Regions from separate parts of the Paraburkholderia sp. MM6662-R1 genome, predicted to be linked through region 2. Evidence: predicted binding sites of a transcription regulator. Region 2 holds the regulator's gene; each other region holds the start of a gene.
The links. Region 2 encodes FNR, which switches genes on or off when oxygen is low (the NO sensors DNR and NnrR bind a similar motif). Its sites were predicted from a motif close to TTGATNNNNATCAA; they were not measured.
Positions count from the first base shown of each region.

Region 1: the regulator FNR is predicted to act here: its motif matches at 1,038-1,051, upstream of nifA (nif-specific transcriptional activator NifA).
Region 3: the regulator FNR is predicted to act here: its motif matches at 916-929, upstream of OKW39_RS01775 (universal stress protein).

Region 1 is NZ_JBNDLV010000003.1:744,136-746,403, reverse strand. It holds gene OKW39_RS26210 (hypothetical protein) at 1-191, opposite strand, end outside; partial or broken gene OKW39_RS26205 (hypothetical protein) at 425-736, shown strand; gene nifA (nif-specific transcriptional activator NifA) at 1,202-2,268, shown strand, end outside.
Region 2 is NZ_JBNDLV010000003.1:1,303,163-1,305,430, forward strand. It holds gene OKW39_RS28960 (two-component system response regulator) at 232-639, shown strand; gene fnr (fumarate/nitrate reduction transcriptional regulator Fnr) at 656-1,438, shown strand; gene OKW39_RS28970 (PAS domain-containing sensor histidine kinase) at 1,561-2,268, shown strand, end outside.
Region 3 is NZ_JBNDLV010000001.1:387,401-389,668, reverse strand. It holds gene OKW39_RS01780 (bifunctional enoyl-CoA hydratase/phosphate acetyltransferase) at 1-844, shown strand, start outside; gene OKW39_RS01775 (universal stress protein) at 1,005-1,841, shown strand; gene OKW39_RS01770 (universal stress protein) at 1,899-2,268, shown strand, end outside.

The DNA.
Region 1 (2,268 bases), 560 kb from region 2:
CCATGCGTGAGCCAGTCACAGATCGACTGCGCGCTCACGCCGAGTTGCTCGGCGGTGAGCTTGCGCTTGATCCTGTGTCCGAGGGGCGACAGGGCCGCCGCTCGCGTGCGCGTGTCCCGATGCATGTGATTGATCGACAACTGCTGCAACGTCATTTCCTCGGCTTCGCTCAGTTCTACGACACACTTCATCCGCTACCCGGCACGACGAAGGCGCCAGCAGGTTTGCGAAATTGAAATGGATTTACCAGGAACACTATCCTCCATGCCGTACATTTCGTAAAATCGATTGTTTTGATGGAACGCATCCACACTATGGATAAGTTGGGATCATGCGTTTCAAGGGCCTCGATCTCAATCTGCTCGTCGTGCTCGATGCTCTGATGACCGAGCGTAATTTCACCCCGGCGGCACGCAGCAAGGCCCAACTCAACGTCGTTCGCTACGCCGATGACTTTATTGTGACCGGTATGTCGAAAGAAGTGCTCGAATTCGAGGTGCTTCCGGCGCTCAGGCAGTTGATGGCCGCTCAAGATCTGGAGCGCTCGGAAGAGAAGACCCGGATCACGAACATTGCAGACGGTTTCGATTTTCTTGGCCAGAACGTGCGCAAGTACGACGGCTACTGGCCCAGCGCCTGTGAAGATACTTTGGATTGCCAAAACAATAGAGGTAGTGAGGATGGCTGGCACCTAGAGCCCGGAGGGGCTTTTTTTGCACTTGAAACGTTACGCTAACGCAGCCATGACTTACCAAACCAGATTGATCGGACCGATAGACTCGCATCTAACGATCTGAAAACAGTTTCCACACGTCCTCGGCCAGTTCAAGACGGACATTTTGTCGCCCGACACGGAAGCGCTTTTTGTGCCAAATATCCCGCTGCGCCGGGCGGGCACGCCCGAAGAGGTCGCAAAGATAGATCATCTTCGTCCTATGCTCGGATGCGGCGAGTTATCTCACGGGCACCGAGGCAGCAATCAATGATGGACGACACCTGTAATCGGCTGCACCTGGAGTAGACAAATCGCAGTTGATTTGAGCGACATCAATGGAACTCGCGTTCCTAACGGAATCCACGCAGCGAAATCGCAAAAGCAGAAAATAAGTACATCAAGGCACTACAGTTTCACCGTCCTTCCATGAAAGGGCATTATCTTTTGAAGTCAGCCCGTGAAATTGGGCGCTAGATCGAGGATGATATGCAACACAATGCCCGCAAATCCGAACAAGGTGACGGGGAGCACGGTCCCCACAACGGGGACGTCGTCATGCTGCATATCGCTTCCGTGCGCGAAAGGCCTGGCTCAAAGTCCGAGACGGACCACGCGGTCCCTATTGTGCAGTGGCACGAGAGCGTGCTTACCGGCATCTTCGAAATATCGAAGGTACTCACCGCCCCCTACCGGCTCGAAGTCGCGTTGGCCAACGTCATCGATCGCCTGCAATCGTTTGTTCAGATGCGGCTCGGTATCGTCTCTCTCTTCGACGATGATGGCGTACCGGACATTACCGTTGGCGCGGACTGGAGCGAAGGCAGCGATGAGCACTACCGGATGCGCCTGCCGCAGAAGGCAATTGACCAGATCATGGCGACGGACAGGCCGCTCGTCGCCGAGAACGTAGCGGTGCATTCGGGCTTCAGTGCCGCCGACATGGGCGTGCTCGGTGCCTCCGACAACATGCGAGTGTCGTTCATTGGCGTCCCTATTCGCATCGACGCGAAAGTCGTAGGCACGCTGACCATCGACCGCATCCTGGACTATGGGTCGAACTTCCGGCTCGATTACGACGTGCGGCTGCTTACCATGGTCGCCAACCTGGTGGGGCAGACGGTGAAGCTGCATCGCTTTTTCAAGAGCGACCGCGAGCGACTGATGGCGGGAAAGGACGGGCTGCAAAAGCCATTGTCCGAGCTCAAGCACCCTGCAGGTGAGCGTAAGAAGTTTCAGATCGAGGGGATCATTGGCGACAGCCCGGCGCTGCGCGGGCTGCTCGCGAAGATCGCGGTGGTAGCCGAATCGAACAGCACGGTTCTGTTGCGCGGCGAATCCGGTACCGGGAAGGAGCTGGTCGCCAAGGCCGTTCACGAGCTGTCGCCGCGCGCCAAGCGGCCTTTCATCAAGCTCAATTGCGCGGCGCTCCATGAGACGGTGCTGGAATCCGAATTGTTCGGTCATGAGAAGGGTGCCTTTACCAGCGCTTTCAATTCGCGCAAGGGGCGCTTCGAGCTCGCCGACAAGGGGACGCTGTTTCTGGACGAGATCGG
Region 2 (2,268 bases):
CTTGACGCAGGTCAATGGGTCTTTATCGGCTCGTTCCGTGATTACTTGATCAACTGCATGCCTGCGACTTTCGAAGCCGTCACGTCGAAAGTAGCCGTGTACTCGCACTCGGCTACATACCCCATCGCCAGCCATGCACTAGGAATATTCCTACAACACTACCCGAACTCCTAGCGCCGCTTAAATCCCCGCCGATATATTTCTGAGATGAGGTCGCCAATACTGGTCGGTATGGACACCGCCCCGCCAGCCACCTTATCGAGAGTCTTCCTCGTCGACGATGCGACCGAGGTCCGGCGCCGGCTTGCTTGCCTGATCGCGCTGATTCCCGGCATCGAAATCGCCGGCGAGTCCGCCGGCGTCGAGCACACGTTCGACGACATCGTCGCGAGTCGCGCCGATGTCGCGGTGCTGGACCCGTGCTTCTCGGGCAAGACCAATCTGCTGCTGCTCGCGGCGCTGTCGCGGGTGCGGCCGTCCATCGTCAGCATCGTGTTGACCAATCATTGCACGACGGCGTTTCGCCGAGCGTGCGAAGCGGCGGGCGCCGACTTCTGCTTCGACAAGACCTCGGAGTTCGAACTCGCCTGCCGTGCCATCGAAGCGATTGCCTATGCGCGTCGTGCGCATCCGGTCTGAGCGCCAGGAGCCGAGCATGCAAGTTGCCACAGTCTGTGAACCCCGCCACGACGCGCCCCGCAGTTCGCACGTCGTACCGATCCACGTCGTGCCACGCACCGCGGCCACACGCTACGCCGTGACGCGCTGCTCCACCTGCGCGATGCGCGCGATCTGCATGCCGCCCGAGCTGACATCCGACGAACTGAGCCGACTCGACACGTTGATCTGCTCGACGCGCTCGATCAAACGCGGTGACGCGCTGTATCGCGCGGGCGACGCGTTTCAAAGCATCTACGCGATCCGCGCCGGATCGTTCAAGACCGTGGTCATGCATCGCGACGGCCGCGAGCACGTGACTGGCTTCCAGATCGCCGGCGACTCGCTCGGCCTCGACGGCATCGGCGAGGGCAAGCAGAATTGCGATGCGATCGCGCTCGAAGACAGCGTCGTGTGCATCATTCCGTTCGCGCAACTCGAAGCAATCTGTCGCGAGATGAAGCCGATGCAGCATCACATCTACCAGATGATGAGCAGCGAGATCGTGCGCGAATCGAGCCAGATGATGCTGCTCGGCACGATGAGCGCCGAACAGCGCGTCGCGACGTTTCTGCTGAATCTGTCGAAGCGCTTCAAGGCGCGCGGCTTTTCCGCGGCGGAGTTTCATTTGCGCATGACCCGCGAGGAAATCGGCTGCTTTCTGGGCATGAAGCTCGAAACGGTGAGCCGGATGTTCTCGAAGTTCCAGCGCGAGCGCCTCGTCAAGGCGAACGGCAAAACGATCCGCATCGAAGACGCGGAAGGACTGGCTCGGGTTTGAACGCCGACGCGACGCTCGCCTCACGTTCGTTCGCGGGACATGCCGGGTGGAACAAGCGCTCCCGAACTGATATAACTCGGTGCATTGCGGTGCGCGGCCTTGCGTGACCGCCCGGAGGAGCGATGGGTCTGTCGAGCGGCGAGTCTTTCTGCTTCAGCAGTGCGGCGTCCGTTTCGGATGGGCCAGTCGAGGATCGCTATTTCATGTTGATCGATGCGGTTCAGGACTATGCGATCTTCATGCTCGACGTGTCCGGCCGCGTGACCAGCTGGAATCCCGGCGCACAGCGCATCAAGGGCTACACGCCCGAAGAAATCATCGGCCAGCATTTCTCGAAGTTCTATACCCCGGAAGACATCGCGGCCGGCAAGCCCGCCCGCGAACTGGAAATCGCCGCAGCCGTAGGCCGCACCGAGGACGAGGGCTGGCGCGTACGTCGCGACGGCTCGCGTTTCTGGGCCAACGTGGTCGTTTCCGCCGTGCACGACGCGTCGGGCGCGCTGCTCGGCTTCGCCAAGATCACGCGCGACCTGACCGAACGTATGCGCCTCGCGGAACTCGAACGCGCGGATCAGGTATCCACCCACGTGCAGATCGCCCGCGAAAACGAGCAGAAACGTATGGCGCGCGAACTGCACGACGATCTCGGCCAACGGCTGACCGCGCTGAAAATGAGCGTCGCGCTGCTCGAAGCGAAGCTGAAAAGCCAGGCCGACACCGAGCCGCTGGCCGCGCAGACGCATGAACTGCAAAAGCAGATCGACTGGATGGCCGCTTCGCTGCGGCGTATCGCCGCCGATCTGCGGCCCCCGCTGCTCGACGACCTCGGG
Region 3 (2,268 bases), on a different contig from region 2:
AGAAGCCATCCTGGCAGCGATCGAAGCCCGCGACGAAGGCCTGATCGAACCGGTGCTGATCGGCCCCGAAGCCAAAATCCGCGCCGCTGCCGAGGCCGCCAATCTCAGCCTCGCGGGTGTGCCGATCGAAGCGGTCGAGCACAGTCATGCGGCGGCTGCGCGTGCCGTGGAAATGGGCGCGACCGGCCGGGTCGCCGCGTTGATGAAAGGCAGTCTGCACACGGACGAACTGCTCGGCGCGGTCGTCGCACGGACATCCGGCTTACGCACTTCGCGGCGCATCAGCCATGTCTATGCGATGGACGTGCCGGCCTATTCGAAGCCGCTGGTGGTCACCGACGCCGTGGTCAATATCACGCCATCGCTCGACCATAAGCGCGATATCTGCCAGAACGCCATCGACCTGTTGCACGTGCTGGGCATCGAACTCCCGCGGGTCGCGGTCCTCGGCGCGATCGAAACGGTCAACTCGCGCATGCCGACCACGCTCGACGCTGCCGCGCTGACCGTCATGGCCGCGCGCGGTCAGATCACGGGCGCGCTAGTGGACGGCCCGCTCGCCTTCGACAATGCAATCAGCCTGGCGGCCGCGAAAATCAAGCAGATCGATTCGCCCGTGGCCGGTCAGGCGGACATCCTGCTGGCGCCAGATCTGGAAGCCGGCAACCTGCTCGCCAAACAGCTCATGTACTTCGCCGGCGCCGACGCGGCTGGTCTCGTGCTCGGCGCGCGGCTGCCGATCATCCTCACGAGCCGTGCCGACAGCGTGCGCGTAAGGCTCGCATCCGCCGCACTCGCCAAGCTGACGGCGGAACGTGCGCTGGCAGGCTCAGGGCGCCCGTGAACGGGGCGTTTGCGGACCGGCGCGCCCCGTCGTCTTCAGGTTCCACTGTCCCCGCCCCACCAGTCGCACGGTTGATCTGAATCAACGCCGCAGCGCCATCGGCTCATAGACTCAGTTCACATGGTCGGGCGCCGCCCATTCACTTTCCGGGAGCTTCGCAATGAGCTACAAAACCATCGTCGTTCATCTGGATACGAGCCGGCGCGCGCATCCGCGGCTCGAAATCGCGCTGCGCCTCGCGAAGCACTTCGGTGCCCATCTGACCGGCGTATTCGCCCTGTTCAGTCCCGATCCGCGCTCGCTGTACGTGATGGCCGGCACCGCCAGCTACTACGCGACGCATGAGCAGCTGCGCGCCGAGCGGCGCGGCGCGCTCGAACGCCTCTTCCATGCGGAGCTGAGCCGGGCCGGGGTGGCGGGCGAGTGGGTCGCCGTCGATCAGTCAGCCAGTCTCGCGGTGCCGCACCGGGGACGCTGCGCGGATCTGATCATCGCCGGCCAGGACGATCCGGATGATCCGGAGTCGTACGTCGGCAACTATTTCCCCGAAAACCTGGTCATGTCCGCGGGCCGGCCGGTGCTGCTGGTGCCGAACGCCAGCAGCGTCACTTCCCCCGGCGGCCATGTGATGGTCGGCTGGGACGGCAGCCGCGAAGCCACCCGTGCCGTGCATGACGCGCTGCCGTTCATGCGCACAGCGCGGCTCACCACGATCGTCGCGGTCAACGGCGCTCGCAGGGAAACGGGCTCCCGTCTTCCGGGCGCCGACATCGCAGCGGTGATTGCGCGGCACGGCATCAAGGTCGAAGTCAAGGACGTCGAAGCCGGTCCGGCCGCGTCGGTTGGCGACACCCTGTTATCGGAAGCAGCCGGGCTCGGTGCGGACCTCCTCGTGATGGGAGCCTACGGCCATGCCCGCTGGCAAGAACTGGTGATGGGCGGCGCAACCCGCACGGTGCTGCAGTCGATGACCGTGCCGGTGCTGATGTCGCACTGACAATCGCAGGCGCTCTGCAGGCGCGGCCCTAAGCCGCCTCCTTAAGGGGAGTTCGCCATGTACAAGCAGATTCTGGTTGCGGTCGACGGCAGTGAAACGTCGAGTCATGCGCTCGACGCCGCCTTGCAACTTGCACACGAAGCCGGCGCGCAATTGCAGCCGTTGTATGTCGTGAACGTCCCGCTCATGACGTATGACGTGCCCTCTTACGATCCCTCTTATGTCCGCGACGCGCTTCTCGAAGAAGGCGCGCATGTGACCGACGCCGCCGCCGCGCGCATGCGCCGCGCCGGCGTGGCGGGCTCACCGCGCATCGTCGAGGCGGATCCGGTCGCCGACGACGTCGCGCAATGCATCCAGCGCGCCGCTGCCGAGTTCAAGGCCGACGTGGTGGTGATAGGCACCCATGGGCGCCGAGGTTTCCGGC